DNA from 2 places in the Lactobacillus sp. wkB8 genome. Region 1 is predicted to be linked to the other one. Evidence: riboswitches for the same ligand, from Rfam matches in the RefSeq annotation. Region 1 holds a riboswitch; the other holds the start of a gene.
What was found. A riboswitch is a leader RNA that binds a small molecule or an ion and turns the genes downstream of it on or off. The one in region 1 is predicted to bind FMN.
Positions count from the first base shown of each region.

Region 1 (7,631 bases):
CACCTCATTTAAAATATGATTCATTTTATGTTTTTTAGTTGCCAAATATTTTTTATTTTCTTCAGTCATGCCCACTTCAACTGGAATGCGTTCAGTAACTTTAATGCCGTAATTTTCTAATTGCGCTACTTTATCTGGGTTATTAGTCATTAATTTAACTTCGCTAACCCCTTTTTGTCTTAAAATTTCAGCAGCGACATTATAGCGGCGAGCATCAACCGGCAGTCCAAGATGTTGATTAGCTTCTACTGTATTCATACCCTCATCTTGTAGCTTATAAGCACGTAATTTATTCTCAAGACCAATTCCCCGACCTTCTTGACGCAAGTATAAAACTGCTCCTGAACCATTTTCTTCAATTTTAGTTAATGCTTCTGCCAGTTGAGCGCCACAATCACAACGCTTAGAACCAAACACATCTCCCGTTAAGCATTCACTGTGAAGCCGCAATAAAAGCGGTTCACCTTTTTTAACTTCACCTTTGCTAATCAATAAAGTTGGCTGCTTTTCAGGGTGCTTTGTATCTCTGAAACCTTCAAGCTGGAAGTGACCATATTTTGTGGGAAAGTCAACCTTGGTAAAAGACTCAATTCCCAAATCTTTGTTTTCCTGATTTTTGCGGTATGCAATTAACTCCTCAATGGTCAAATAAGGTATGCCAAGTCCTTCTGCTAAAGCTTTCAAATCTTTGCGTCTGGCCATTGTTCCGTCTTTTTTAATACATTCACAGATAAAGCCAACAGGAGCAACGCCAGCTAGTCTTGCCAAATCTAAGGCTGCTTCCGTATGACCGGTCCGCTCCAGCACGCCACCTTCTTTAGCTACTAACGGGAAAACATGACCAGGATGATAAAAATCAGCCCATTGACTATTAGGATCAGCTAACTTTTTAATTGTTTTCGCACGATCAAAAGCTGAAATTCCCGTAGTAGTTTCAGTGGAGTCAACACTAAGAGTAAAAGCCGTGCCAAAAGTATCGTTCGAGCCAGTTTCAATTGGTTTTAATTGCAGACGGTCGGCATACGCTTTGCTCATTGGTACGCATAATAATCCACGAGCCTTAGTAATCATCATATTAACCGCTTGCGGTGTAACCTTCTCTGCTAAGCCAATCATATCCCCTTCAGACTCACGTTGAGGCGAATCAGCGACAATAACTAATCCACCTTTTAACATATGCTGTAATACTTTTTGCATTTTTTCATTCAATTGTTCTGTCATTTTTTTCTCCATCAAAATTCTTTTTTCCAAGCCTGAATCTGCTTAACTGCGTAGCGACCAATCATATCCACTTCAATATTTGCTTTATCACCGACCTGATAATGTGCAAGTGTAGTATTTTGGATAGTATAAGGAATTAAACTTACGCCAAAATGATCATTCTCTGCCATCGTGACGGTTAAACTGATACCGTCAATAGCGATCGACCCTTTTTCAACAATAAAGGGAGCATACTTATGTGGTACTGCGAATTCTAATTCTATGGAATTTTCATTTTCGTTTCTTATAACCAGTTCAGCTGTAGTATCAACATGACCCGCAACAATATGACCATCTAGTTTGCCGTTCAGTGCTAGTGCGGGCTCTAAATTTACTAAACTACCTTTTTGTAAATGGCCTAGATTAGTCCTTTTCATCGTTTCCGGCATCACGTCTACCGCAAAGTCATTATCGCTCCAATCGGTAACAGTCAAACAAATACCATTAACGGCAATACTTGCTCCTAGTGGCAAATCTGCTGGCGTTAATGCAGAAGCACAGATGCCCAATCTGGCATGTTGCGCGTTAATTTCTAAACGAGTTATAGTGCCTGTTGCCTGAATTATTCCTGTAAACATTCTTTTCTCCTCACGCGTATTCTGATATCTTGATTGAATCTCTTAACATCCAAAAGTTGATAGTCTCTTTTGGTTGCTGCAGGCTGACCAAACACAGCTGGTAAACCAGTGCCGCCTAAAACTAAAGGAGCTACGTATGTTACTAACTCGTCCGCCAAACCGGCTGCCACAAATTGAGCTTGTACGTTGCTGCCACCTTCAACTAATAGTGACTGAATTTCATGTTCAGCTAAAAATTGCACTATTTTTGCTGGTGTCCAATTAGTTGCAGTATAGCAATGAACGTTTTCAGCTACTTTTTGCGACAAATTGGTTGTACTTAACAGCCAAATTTCACCACGTGTCTTAAATATCTGACTGGAAAAATCAATCTGATTAGCATCCCTAGTTAACACAATCTTAATTGGTGGCTGTGGTAAGTTCTTAATTCTAACTGTTAACAGCGGATTATCAATTCGTAGGGTATTGGCCCCGATTAAAATTGCTTGGTTTTGCAGGCGCAACCTTTGCACATCTATTTGAGCTGCATCCCCAGTCAAAAGCGTTCTCGTTTTACCCGCAGCATTAATTTTGCCGTCAATAGACATTGCATATTTAAGTGTTACAAACGGTCTTTTTTGCCGATAAAAAAAGTTATACGCAACATTTAAATTTTCAGTGCCACCAATGACCTCAGTCTGAACACCATGACTTTCTAAATATTTAATGCCCTTACCTGCTACAATTTGATGAGGATCAACCTGACCGATAACTACTCTTTTGATTCCAGCTTCGGCTACTTTTTTGCAACAAGGTGGCTGTTTGCCATAATGACTGCAGGGCTCTAAAGTGACATACAAGGTTGCTCCCTGAGCCTCTTTAGGATCAGATAAATGCGCTAATGTATTCACTTCAGCATGTTCTCTGCCGTATTGATGGTGATAGCCAGTTGCTAAAACTTGCTCGTTTTTAACTAAAACCGCACCAACTAATGGATTAGTCCAAGTCATCCCTTCTGCTTTCACAGCTTCTTGGGCTGCCATTTGCATATAATCCTTGTCTTGCACTATCTCACTTCCTAAGCATTGAAAAAGCCCCGTTGATTTTATCAACGAGGCTTATTTTTTATTCATCAAATAAGATTTCAGCGAAGTTTAATAACGACGCGAGTTTTCTGTCTAATCTTGTTTGTTCTTCTCCCATCCAGACTATAACTGTCGGTACTAGACTCTCACTAGTTCCACCGCAAAACGCGGGTCACGGACTTCAATTATTAATTGTCACCGTCGGTAAGGAATTGCACCCTGCCCCGAAGAAACCGTATTCAACTATTTCAAGTATAGTATAGTTATACGATATGAGCAATAGCATTTACTTTGAAAAATTATTACTAAAACAATTTGCCAAATTTCATTGACAGCGTTTTCAAATACTGCTATGCTTACATCGTAATAAAATATAAAACTGAACGAGAAAATTAGAAGGTTCAATTAAACCTGTGCAGAATTCTGCACTTGGGTTTATTTGGACCTTCTTTTTTTTGACTTCAATTAGAAAAGGAGATTACAAATGGATAAAGCAAAACGTTTAAATAATATTTTTGGTAAAGATGGTAAAACGATTATTGTCGCTTTAGACGGATTCGGTTTTTCCGCTAATACAGACGGGGTAGATTTTTCAGTCAAAAGCGTTCATCAGTTATTAAAGTATGGGCTTAACTGCGCCTTAGTTACATACGGACAAGCTCAATTATTTGCGCAAGACTTAATTGATGTGCCGACGATTTTAAGAGTAGACGGTTCGGTTAATGTTTTTGACAGCAGCGTTCCCGAAACAGCACAATTCTTCGATGTCACTGATGCATTAAAACTAGGAGCAAGCGGCGTTGTCTGCATGACTTTCCCCGGTAGTCAAGGTGGTAGAGAAGAATTTTCTCATAAAATGTTAGCGCGGCTCGCAAAACAAGGCGAGGAATGGAACGTACCAGTAATTGCTGAGACCCTTCCTTGTTCTTACGCCGTTTCAGACCAAGAACCTAACTCAGATAATCCAGACTATATTAAAACGGCAGCAAGATTAGGCGTTGAATACGGTGCCGATGTCATTAAAACCAGATTTACTGGTGATATTGAGACTGACAGAAAAATTGTAGAAAATACCAGACGTCCTGCAGTTGCTTTGGGAGGACCAAAAACTGACAACAAGACCTACTTCGAATATGTCCACAACTTAATGACAGCTGGAGTTTGCGGAATTGCAACCGGAAGAAATATTACCCAAGACCCTAACCCAGTTGGTAAGGTAGCAGCTCTATCTGCAATTGTCCATGATGGCAAAACAGTTGAGGAGGCTCTTCAAATATATTCAACTACCAAATCCTAATTACCACTTAATAATTTTCTTTAATAAAGCCTACTAATAATTTAATTGGAGGAAATTGAATGCAGAACCAGAAAACAATCATACCCTCAGTTAGAGAGCTAAAACTTTTGCAACTTGCTTGTAAGTCTAAGGCATCAATTATTCTATTGAGTAACACAGATATAGGAAACTTAATTAAGCAAACTTCGTACGTTCATAAATTCAGAAAAAAAGCTTTTGTACATTTGGAATTAATTGCAGGTTTTGCACCAGATGCAAAAGGCTTGCGGTTACTTAAAAACATGTACCAAGTGGATGGTGTTTTTACTACTAATATTCAAGCAGGCAATATTGCAAAGAGTATTGGCCTCAACGTGATCTATCGTTTTTTCTTAATTGACAGCCGCTCTCTTAAAAGAACCGGCGCAATACTTGAAAATAATAAGTTTGATGCTATTGAAGTTTTGCCAGCATGTTCAGCAATTGCTGAATCAGCTGATCTAGCTAAATTAAACATAAGTTCTAAATTATTTGCCGGAGGTTTTATTAAAACTTTAAATATGGTCGATCAGATTTTTGGATTAGGATTTTCTGGCATTACTACTAGTAATAGCAAATTATGGCAATGAAAGAGGTATAAAATGACCAAATATTTAATGGGAATAGATAATGGTGGTACTTCAACTAAGGCAGCTATTTATGATGCTGCCGGCAACGAAATAGCAAAGTCCACAATATATACGGAAATGATAACACCTCATGAATACTGGACTGAAAGGGATATGTCTGAATTAAGAGCAGTAAATTTTCAGGTCATTCATGATGTTTTGCAAAAATCAAAAATTAACCCACAAGAAATTGCTGGAGTCGGTATGACTGGTCATGGCAATGGGCTTTACTTAATCGGTAAGAATGGTCAGTTTGTGCGCAACGGCATTATTTCTACAGATAATAGGGCTAGTGCTATTGTCGAAAAATGGCTTGCTGATAAAAATTATGAAACAGCTGTCAGACCTAGAACCTATGCCACTATTTGGAGCTCACAACCAGCCGCCCTTTTAAAGTGGCTTGATGAAAATGAACCTGAAGTCTATGACAAAACAGAATACGTCTTCATGATTACCGACTTAGTCAGATATTGGCTAACCGGCAAAGCAGGTTTTGAAATTTCAAACGCAAGTGGCACCTCACTTTTTAACCAAGACACAGAAAAATTAGATGAAAAGGTATTCGAATTTTTTGGTATCAAAAAGTGGTTAAAAAAGATTCCACCTCTAGTAGACTCTACAGCTGAATGCGGCAAAATTACCGCAGCTGTCAGCAAGAAAACCGGACTGTGTGAAGGGACTCCAGTAGCTGGCGGGCTTTTTGACATCACAGCAAGCGCACTTTCAACAGGATTGGTTAAACACAATCAGTTATCAATTGTAACTGGAACTTGGAGCATTAACCAGTACATTGATAACAAAATCTCAGTTGTTAAAGACTTATTTATGACTTCTGATTATCCTATTAAGGGCGAATATCTCTTAACTGAGGCGTCACCTACAAGTGGCTCTAACTTAACCTGGTTCACAGAAACATTTATGAAGGATCATACCCAACTGTTAAAGATTGTTAATGATGAAAATAGTATCTATGATTACTGCTCAAAATTGGTGGCATCAGTTAAACCTTGGGAAAGCAAACTGATTTTTTATCCATTCATTTTTGGCTCTAACGCTGGCATTGCGAACTCATCTGCCGGCTTCATTGGGGCTTCAAAAGATACCTCATTAGCCCAATTTGTAAATGCAGTTTATGAAGGCGTTTGTTTCGCCCATAAAGCTCATGTTGAAAAATTACTCAAAATAAATGCCAATGTTTTGTCTTCTCCAATTCGCATAGCCGGTGGAATCACTAATTCACAAGTATGGTTACAAATGTTTGCGGATATTTTTCAAAAACCATTAGAACTAGTTAACGTTAAGGAAAACGGCGCAATGGGAGCAGCTATGGCAGCTGGCGTAATGTCCGGCTTATTTACCGACTTTAAAGCAGCAGCAAAAAGTATGGTTCATATTTCAAGAACAATTACTCCTAATCCTGAACTAGCAGAAGTTTATCAGGAAAAATATGATCTATATCAAAAAGTAGTTAAGGACCAATCTTTTGTTTGGAATGATATCGGCAATACCCAGTTAGAAACAGCTAACTAACAACAAAATTTAATTTTAAGGAGGATTAATAATGAAACTAGGACTACAAGGTAAAAACGCATTAGTAACCGGTGGTGCTACAGGTTTAGGACAACAATTTGTTTTAGCTTTAGCAAAAGAAGGCGTCACAGTTGCTTTTAGTTATTTAAATGAAAAAGAACACCCAGAAGTAACACTGGACAAAGTAGAAAAAGAGACTCATCAAAAAGCTTACGGCTTTAAAACAGACTTGTCCCAAGTTGATCAAGCCAGAAAACTGTTTGATGAAGCCCACGAGCAGTTGGGACAAATAGACATCTTAATTAATAACGCTGGTATCTGGCTAAGTGGCAAAGTAACGGAAATTAAAGAGCAAGATTGGGATTTGGAAATGAAAACCAATCTTAGGGCACCATTTCTACTTGCCCAAAAATTCGCACTTGCCGCTAATAAGGAAAAACACGGCGGCCACGTTTTAAATGTAACTAGTCAGGCCGCTTACTATGGTTCAACAACCGGACACTCTCATTATGCTGCATCAAAGGCGGGCTTAATAGCTTTTAATGCCTCTTTTGCCAGAGAACAGGCTCAAAACGGCATCAACAGCAACAATATTGCTATCGGTATCATGCATACCAGAATGATTCAGGCCAATCTTGACAAAGATCCTAATTATTATGTCAGCAGAATCCCAATGGGCAGAGTGGTCGAACCAGAAGAAATTGCCAAAATGGGCACTCTGTTAGTTTCCGATGTCTATAGTTATATGACTGGAGCAACAGTAGATTTAACCGGTGGAATGCTGATGCATTAATCAGAAAGTTAAGAGGAGAATAATTATGAAAATAGTAGCATTTGGAGATAACTTGATTACTCCCGAAATGTTAAAAGCTGGTTTAACACAATTTCAGGAAAACGGCGACATTGTGGAAATTCGTGATTGGAGCCATGAAACTGTAGAAAGTTTGCAAAACGACAATATCAAAATTGAGCAAGAAGGAGCAAATGCAGTCGAAATTACTGATCAAAATTTGTTAGCTGAAATAGCAGATTATGACATGATCATTACGCAGTTTATGCCAATCGGAAAACAGGTCATTGATCTGGCTCAAAACCTTAAATACATAGGTGTTTTAAGAGGTGGTATGGAAAATGTAGATGTGGATTATGCCCAAAGTAAAGGGATTAAAGTGATTAACACTGCCGGACGCAATGCACGAGCAGTTGCGGAATTCACCGTTGGTATGATTTTAGCCGAAACCAGAAATATTGCCCG
Region 1 covers NZ_CP009531.1:316,073-323,703, reverse strand. Annotated here, with positions in the region: gene LACWKB8_RS01565 (bifunctional 3,4-dihydroxy-2-butanone-4-phosphate synthase/GTP cyclohydrolase II) at 1-1,221, opposite strand, end outside; gene LACWKB8_RS01560 (riboflavin synthase) at 1,233-1,838, opposite strand; gene ribD (bifunctional diaminohydroxyphosphoribosylaminopyrimidine deaminase/5-amino-6-(5-phosphoribosylamino)uracil reductase RibD) at 1,823-2,884, opposite strand; FMN riboswitch at 3,005-3,138, opposite strand; gene LACWKB8_RS01550 (class I fructose-bisphosphate aldolase) at 3,387-4,199, shown strand; gene LACWKB8_RS01545 (glycerol-3-phosphate responsive antiterminator) at 4,259-4,807, shown strand; gene LACWKB8_RS01540 (FGGY-family carbohydrate kinase) at 4,820-6,376, shown strand; gene LACWKB8_RS01535 (SDR family NAD(P)-dependent oxidoreductase) at 6,408-7,169, shown strand; gene LACWKB8_RS01530 (2-hydroxyacid dehydrogenase) at 7,195-7,631, shown strand, end outside.

Region 2 (7,631 bases), 610 kb from region 1:
CCGTTAATATTAAAAGTAGGCAAAAACTGTGACTTTATTTTTCTTAATAGTCGCGGTACCGCTTTAACAAGGCAGGCAGTCTGGCAAATTATTAAAAAATATTGTAATATGGCTGGTATTCAAAAAAATGTTACTCCTCATACTTTAAGGCATACTTTTGCTACGCATTTGCTGGAAAATGGTGCGGACTTGCGTGTAGTTCAAGAAATTTTAGGTCATTCAGATATTAGTACCACCCAAATTTACACCAATTTGTCGCAGAAGCATATTTTACAGGTGTACGCAAAAACTCATCCGCGGACATAGGTGATTAAATGTTAATTGAATGTAAAAATGATAAAGAAAAAGTAGCAATGGGCTTGTTGTCATATTTACCTGATTTTAAAAACCTTGCTAACCTTAAAGATGAAATTCATTTAAACAAGAATAGCAATGAATTTCATCTATACCTTTATCGTGCTCAGGATCCAAATTTTGTGGGCGTAATCGGAACCCAAGCGAATAAGCAATTTGTAGTTATTCGCTATCTTTCGTTTGCTCCTGATTATCGTAAGGAAAAGTATGTGGCACAGGCAGTCAATGAATTGGCCCAGGCTAATCCGCAAAAAATTATTACTGCTGTTCCTGAATATATTAAACTGATTAAATATCTTAAAAAGGACACGAGATAATGAGTGAAAATCTTACTTTGGAATTACCTAATTTTGAAGGTCCTTTGGACTTATTGCTGCACCTAATCAAAGTCCAAAAAATTGATATTTATGATATTCCGATTGCTCAAATTACCAGTCAGTATTTGGCCTATTTGCAAGAAATGCAACAATTAAATCTCAAAATAGCAGGAGAATACTTTGTGATGTCTTCAATGCTTTTGCGCATTAAATCTCAATCATTATTACCGCATAATGATTTTGCAGATGAAAACGAAGAACAGGAAGATCCGCGGGATGAATTAGTGCAGCAACTAGTAACCTACTCAGTATTTAAAAAGGTTTCAGCTTATTTTAGAAAAAGAAACGAAGAAGTTCCAATTACTGCTGCTAAGGAAGAAAGTGTTCCCCAAAATAAAAAGATTCAGCCTTTACCAAAAGGGCAGATCACAGCTACGGAATTAACCAATACTTTTATAGTAATTTTGCAACGAATGAAAATTAGGCAGCCTGATATCGTTTCGGTTAATGTAAACGAAACCTCTGTAGCAGAAATGGCTCATTTTTTACAAAAAAAGTTAGCTAAACAGCAGACTGTCAGTTTTTTTTCGTGTTGTAAAGAAATGAGAACTTTATCCGATGTGATTGGCTTATTTTTAGCATTACTTGAACTATGTAAAAAACAACAAGTAAAAGTGCTACAAAAAAGGACTTTTGGCGATCTTTGTTTAGAAAGAATTGATTGTGATGACAAGTAAAATAGCGCAGTTAGAAGCACTATTATATGTAGCTGGTGATGCTGGTATTACAGATGTAAATTTGTGTGAACTCTTGCAAATTACCAAGCCTGCTTTGCGTGAACTGACCAAAGAATTACAAAAAAAGCTGCTGGAAAATGCTGATTCAGGTCTTCAAGTACAGCATATTAATGACAACTATAAATTAACTACTCGTCCCGAAATGAGTGCGATCATTGAGCACTTTTTTCAAAAAGATTTAACAAAAAGCTTGAGTCAATCTGCACTTGAAATATTGTCGATTATTGCTTACAAGCAGCCTATAACCAGAATAGAAATTGATGAAATTAGAGGCGTTAATTCCTCTGGTGCACTGCAAACATTAATCTGGCGCGGATTAGTTAAAATAGATGGTAAAAAAGAAGCTCCCGGCCACCCAAACTTATATGTGACCAGTGACTACTTTTTACAATATTTTGGTTATCACAGTCTGGCCGACTTGCCCTTAATTGAGGACTTTGAGGATGAAAGTGTAAACGCTGAAGGCGAAATAGATTTATTTGCTGCCAAGGGACAAGCTGATAAAAATATTGCAAAAACTCAAAAAGGAGAAAAATAATGGTTTTAGAACGGTTGCAAAAAGTAATTGCGGAAGCTGGGATTGCTTCACGCCGCAAGGCCGAAAAGATGATTGTAGAAGGACGAGTGACTGTTGACGGGAAAGTCGTTACTCAGCTAGGAACTAAAGTTAACACTTTTAGCAACGTTACTGTTGATGGTGAGCCGATTGAGCGTGAAAGTCTACATACTTATTTGTTTTATAAACCACGCGGCGTAGTTTCTACTGCCAGTGACGATAAAGGTAGGAAAACAGTAGTTGATTATTTTAAAAACTTACCGTACCGGCTATATCCAATCGGAAGACTTGACTATGACACTTCAGGGTTGCTGCTGATGACTAATGATGGAGAATTAGCTAACTTGTTAATGCACCCACGCAATAACGTGGCCAAGGTTTATGTGGCAAAAATAACGGGTCAGCTTACGCCTGAAGAAATCGGTCAACTGAAAAATGGTGTCAAAATTGATCGGCGTAGATGTGCACCTGCCAAAGTAAAAATCATTAAGACCGATCGCAAAAAGAATAACCAAATTGTGCAGTTAACAATTCATGAAGGACAATATCATCAAGTCAAAAGAATGTTTAAGTCTGTAAACCATCAAGTTAAAAAATTAGCGCGTGAAAAATATGCTTTTCTAACTCTTGCTTCTTTAGTTTCTGGTAAATATAGAGAATTAACTCATGAAGAAGTTGACAGATTAAAGGACGTAGATTAACATATATGTGGAAATTAAAAATAAGTTTGTTGTCTTCATGGCAGGGTGAAAATCCCGACCGGTGGTGCAAGTCCACGACCCACGATAGTGGTGGAATCTAATGAGATACCGATAGTTAAAGTCTAGATGAAAGAAGACAGACTAAACTAAAAGCCAAGATCTATAGCTTACTTTTACATGGTCTGTTGCTAGGAGCAACAGACCATGTATTTTTTTGGAGGTAAGAATCTTGCATAAAAAGAAATCTAGTAATTTAGCTAACATAGTCGCCTATACTTTAATTGGAACGATTGCATATATATTAATGCTGCTTGAATTTCCGCTACTGACTAGTTTTTTAAAATTTGATTTTTCAGACGTGGTCATTACAATTGGTACATTTTTGTTTGGACCTGGACCCGGAGCATTCATTGCATTTGTGCGGATGTTAATCAATTTAATTTATAAGGGCTTTGCTTTACCAAGTATAGTTGGACAAACTGCAGCTTTTCTTGCTTCGCTTTCTTTTGCTTTGCCATTTTATTATCTAACTAAAAATATTAGTAAAGATGAAAAGAGTTTCTCGAAAAAATTTTTACAGCCAATACTAGGGATTGTTCTGGGGATTGTGGCGATGACTATAGTTTTATCCGTACTCAATGCTCTAGTGTTAACACCTTTTTATGCGGTAACTACAGTTCCTAACTTACCGGCAATCCATGGCTATACTGGTTTGCTTGCCTTTACGGAAAAGGTTTATTTAGGTCAATTGTTACATATTCCTTCTATGAGTGCTTATATTTTTGGCATTATTGTGCCATTTAATCTGTTAAAAGGAACAATTAATGGTGTAGTTGTTTACTTATTATTTGAAACAGTTTTACGAACATTTAAGCCTTTTGTACGGAGAAACTTCAATTTAAAAAATTAATATAGTGAAAAACCAAAATCAGTCTATTAAATGACTGATTTTTTTGTCCACTTAAATGGCAAATATGCTAAAATTAAGCAGGTTAGGTAAGGAGGTTTTCACGATGAATTATAATCAAGAGGGTCCATATCATCATTATGAACGTCCTCAGGAATCAAGGGTCAGGACATATAAGTCCGTGTCAAAAGGCTGGATTGCCCTGATAGTTTTGTTGGTTGTTGTTTTAGTAGCTCTCGTTCCTGTAGTTCATCATTTGGCTGGAAATAATAATTCTGCCAGCAAAGTTGTTGAAGTACGCAAAACAAGTAAAAAAACAATTAAGCATACCAAAGCTAAAAACTTGCCTGCTAAAAATAAAAAAGTTATAAATAAAAGCAAAACCAAGGCTAAAACTGAGATAAAGTCAAAGAAAAAATCTCAGACTAAGCCTAAAAAGAAACGTGCAGTTGTGACACAGTACGTTGTAAAAAGTGGAGACTCGTTAACAAGTATAGCCCACCACTTTAATATGTCTGTAAGCTATTTGGCACAGTTAAATCAACTTGATCCCTATAGTCAAGTTGATATTGGTCAAACATTAAAGATTAGACAATAATAATATAGAAAGGAATAGGGACTAATAGTTAATAGTCCCTTTTTTATTGGAATGCAAGTAGCAATTGATGGTCCAGCATCTGCTGGTAAAAGTACAGTAGCAAAAATTATCGCTCAAAAGTTAAACTTCACTTATATTGATACGGGAGCAATGTATCGTGCCTCTACGTGGTTAGCACGTGAACACAAACTTAGTTATGGTGATGAAAAGGGCATATTGGCTGCTATTGATCAGGAAAATATCGAACTGAAGTCTGTTGCCGGTCAACAAAAGGTTTTTGTGGGTACAAAAGATATTTCACAAGAAATTCGCACGCCAGATATTTCAGCTCATGTTTCTCAAGTATCAGCTCTTGCTGGAGTGAGGGAAAAGATGGTCAAACTACAAAGACAGATGGCTGGTAAAATGAATGTGGTGATGGACGGTCGTGATATTGGTACTACTGTTTTACCAAATGCTGCTGTAAAAATCTTTTTGATTGCTTCTGCTCATTCCCGTGCGGAAAGAAGAATGAAGGACTTTAAAGAGAGAGGCATTAAAGTAGATCAATCACTTGAAGAAATTGAACATGACATTGCGGAAAGGGATTATAAAGATTCTCACCGTAAAATCTCACCATTAAAAAAAGCACAGGACGCTATCGAAATTGACACGACTGCAATGACGATTGAGCAAGTTGTTAATGCAATTTTATTTGAAATTAAAAAAAGTCAAAAAAAACTATAAAAAAGGGGATAAAACAGTAGAAAAATCTCTAACTTTCATTTAAAATTAGAGTATGATATTGGGAGGTAAATAATGTCAGAAAACAGTAATCAATTTTTAGATGCATTAAAGCAAATGCAAGGAGTTGAGGTCGGAGATATCGTAGATGTTGAAGTATTAGACGTTGAAGAAGGTCAAATTGATGTTGGTGTTGTAAATGCCGGCGTTGAAGGTGTGATTCCTCGTCGTGAATACACTTCAGATCGCAATGTTGACCTACGTGAAGCCGTTAAGCCAGGCGACAAGTTCAAAGCTTTGGTTTTGAGAAAAGCTGGCGGTGACAAAGAAAACGGAGAATTCTTCTTCTCAGTTACCCGCTTAAAGGAAAGAGAAGCTTACGATGAATTACAAAAGGACTTCGAAGAAGGTAAGACTATCGAAGGTACTGTAACTTCATCTGTACGTGGTGGTTTGTTAGTTGATGTTGGTACAAGAGGTTTCTTGCCAGCTTCACTGATTTCTAACCGTTACGTTTCAGATCTTAAGCCTTTCATTGGTAAGACCATGAAACTTAAGATTACCGAAATTGATCCAAGTAAGAATCGCTTAATTCTTTCTCACAAGGACTTAATTGAAGAAGAACGTGAAGAAGCTTTTGATAAGGTAGCATCTCAATTAGTTGTTGGTGATGTTGTTGAAGGTAAAGTTTCTCGTTTAACTAACTTCGGAGCTTTTGTTGATGTTGGTGGTGTTGACGGTTTAGTCCACATATCCGAGATTTCATACAAGCATGTTGATAAGCCAAGCGATGTTTTGAAGGCTGGTCAAGATGTTAAAGTTAAAGTAATTGGTATTGATGATGATAGACATCGCATCTCCCTTTCGATTAAGCAAACTGAACCTTCTCCATTCGAACAAGCCACAGCTGACTTACACGAAGGAGATGTGTTTGAAGGCGAAGTAAAATCTTTAACTAACTTCGGTGCCTTTGTTGAAGTAGCTGATGGCATTCAAGGTTTGGTACATGTTTCAGAAATTTCTTATAAGCATGTTGATAAGCCAAGTGATGTGTTAAAGGTTGGTCAAACAGTTAAAGTCAAAGTTTTAAACATTGACCCTAATGAACGTCGTATTTCACTTTCAATGAAGGCTGCTGAGCCTAAGAGTTCTGAAAATGAAGGCAACCAATCACACGGTTCATACAATCGCAATTCGGTTAACAAGAAATACATGAACAATGATGATAACGGCTTTGCTTTAGGTGATATCATAGGTGACCAATTAAAAGATCGTCGTTAATTTTTAATGAAAAGACCGACTTTTTAAGTCGGTTTTTTTATTTATGAAGGAGGCTGAAAAATGGTTTTACCCGTTGTTGCAATAGTTGGACAGCCAAATGTTGGTAAATCAACGCTTTTCAACCGGATTATTAATCAACGTTTAGCAATAGTCGAAGATAAGCCTGGTGTAACTAGAGATCGCAATTATGCTCAAGCAGAATGGTTGGGTCATAAATTTGATTTAATTGATACTGGTGGTATAACTTGGTCAGGCAGTAATATTGAAGAAGAAATTAGGGCTCAAGCAGAAATAGCGATTGAAGAAGCTGATGTAATTGTCATCTTAACCAGTGTGACCAACCACCTAACTAGTCTTGATGAACGAATTGCGCAAATGCTCTATCAAACTAAGAAGCCGGTAATCTTAGCTGTCAATAAGGCTGATAATCCTGAACAGCGCATGGATATATATGATTTTTACAGCTTAGGATTTGGTGAACCTATCCCAATTTCAAGTATTCATGGAACTGGTATTGGTGATTTGCTGGATCGCATTGTTGCTAGCTTGCCGCAGGATTTAGATCAAAACGAAAACAAACAAATATCTTTTAGTGTTATTGGTCGACCAAATGTCGGAAAATCTTCCATTGTAAATCAACTTGTGGGAGAGAAACGGGTCATCGTTAATAACGAAGAGGGTACCACCCGTGATGCAGTAGACACTCCATTTGAAACGGCTGATGGTACTAAATTTAGAATCGTAGACACAGCCGGTATCAGAAAAAGGGGTAAAGTTTACGAAAAAACTGAAAAGTATTCTGTTATGAGAGCGATGGGCGCTATTGAACATTCCGATATAGTTTGTTTGGTACTGGATGCCGATACCGGTATCAGAGAGCAAGATAAGCACGTTGCGGGTTATGCCCATGAAGCAGGACGCGGCATCATTATCGTGGTCAATAAATGGGATCTACCAAAAAAGAATAGCAATAGTGCCAAAGAGTTTGAGCAAACTATTCGAACAGAATTCCAATATTTAGATTATGCTCCAATTTTATTTGTTTCAGCTAAAACCGGACAGAATTTGGCAAAAATTCCAGAAATGGTTAAGCAAGTTTATCGCAATCAGCAGCAAAGAATTAAGTCAAGTGTCTTGAATGACTTGCTTTTAGAAGCAAGTAAGTTAGTTCCTACACCTATGATTAAGGGTAAGAGACTGCGTGTTTATTACATGACTCAAGTTGCTACCAATCCGCCCACTTTTGTTGTTTTTGTGAATGACCCTGAATTAATGCACTTTTCTTATGAGCGATTTTTAACTAATCAGTTAAGAGCCAACTTTGACTTTTCTGGAACACCAATTAAGATTATTCCACGTAAGAGAAAATAGTTTGTATCTAGCAAATGCATAAAAAA
Region 2 covers NZ_CP009531.1:922,707-930,337, forward strand. Annotated here, with positions in the region: gene xerD (site-specific tyrosine recombinase XerD) at 1-306, shown strand, start outside; gene LACWKB8_RS04320 (hypothetical protein) at 315-671, shown strand; gene LACWKB8_RS04325 (segregation/condensation protein A) at 668-1,408, shown strand; gene scpB (SMC-Scp complex subunit ScpB) at 1,398-2,006, shown strand; gene LACWKB8_RS04335 (pseudouridine synthase) at 2,006-2,725, shown strand; FMN riboswitch at 2,753-2,867, shown strand; gene LACWKB8_RS04340 (ECF transporter S component) at 2,955-3,635, shown strand; gene LACWKB8_RS04345 (LysM domain-containing protein) at 3,739-4,230, shown strand; gene cmk ((d)CMP kinase) at 4,282-4,956, shown strand; gene rpsA (30S ribosomal protein S1) at 5,029-6,234, shown strand; gene der (ribosome biogenesis GTPase Der) at 6,295-7,605, shown strand.
Region 2: another riboswitch for FMN. It lies ahead of LACWKB8_RS04340 (ECF transporter S component); the one in region 1 lies ahead of ribD (bifunctional diaminohydroxyphosphoribosylaminopyrimidine deaminase/5-amino-6-(5-phosphoribosylamino)uracil reductase RibD).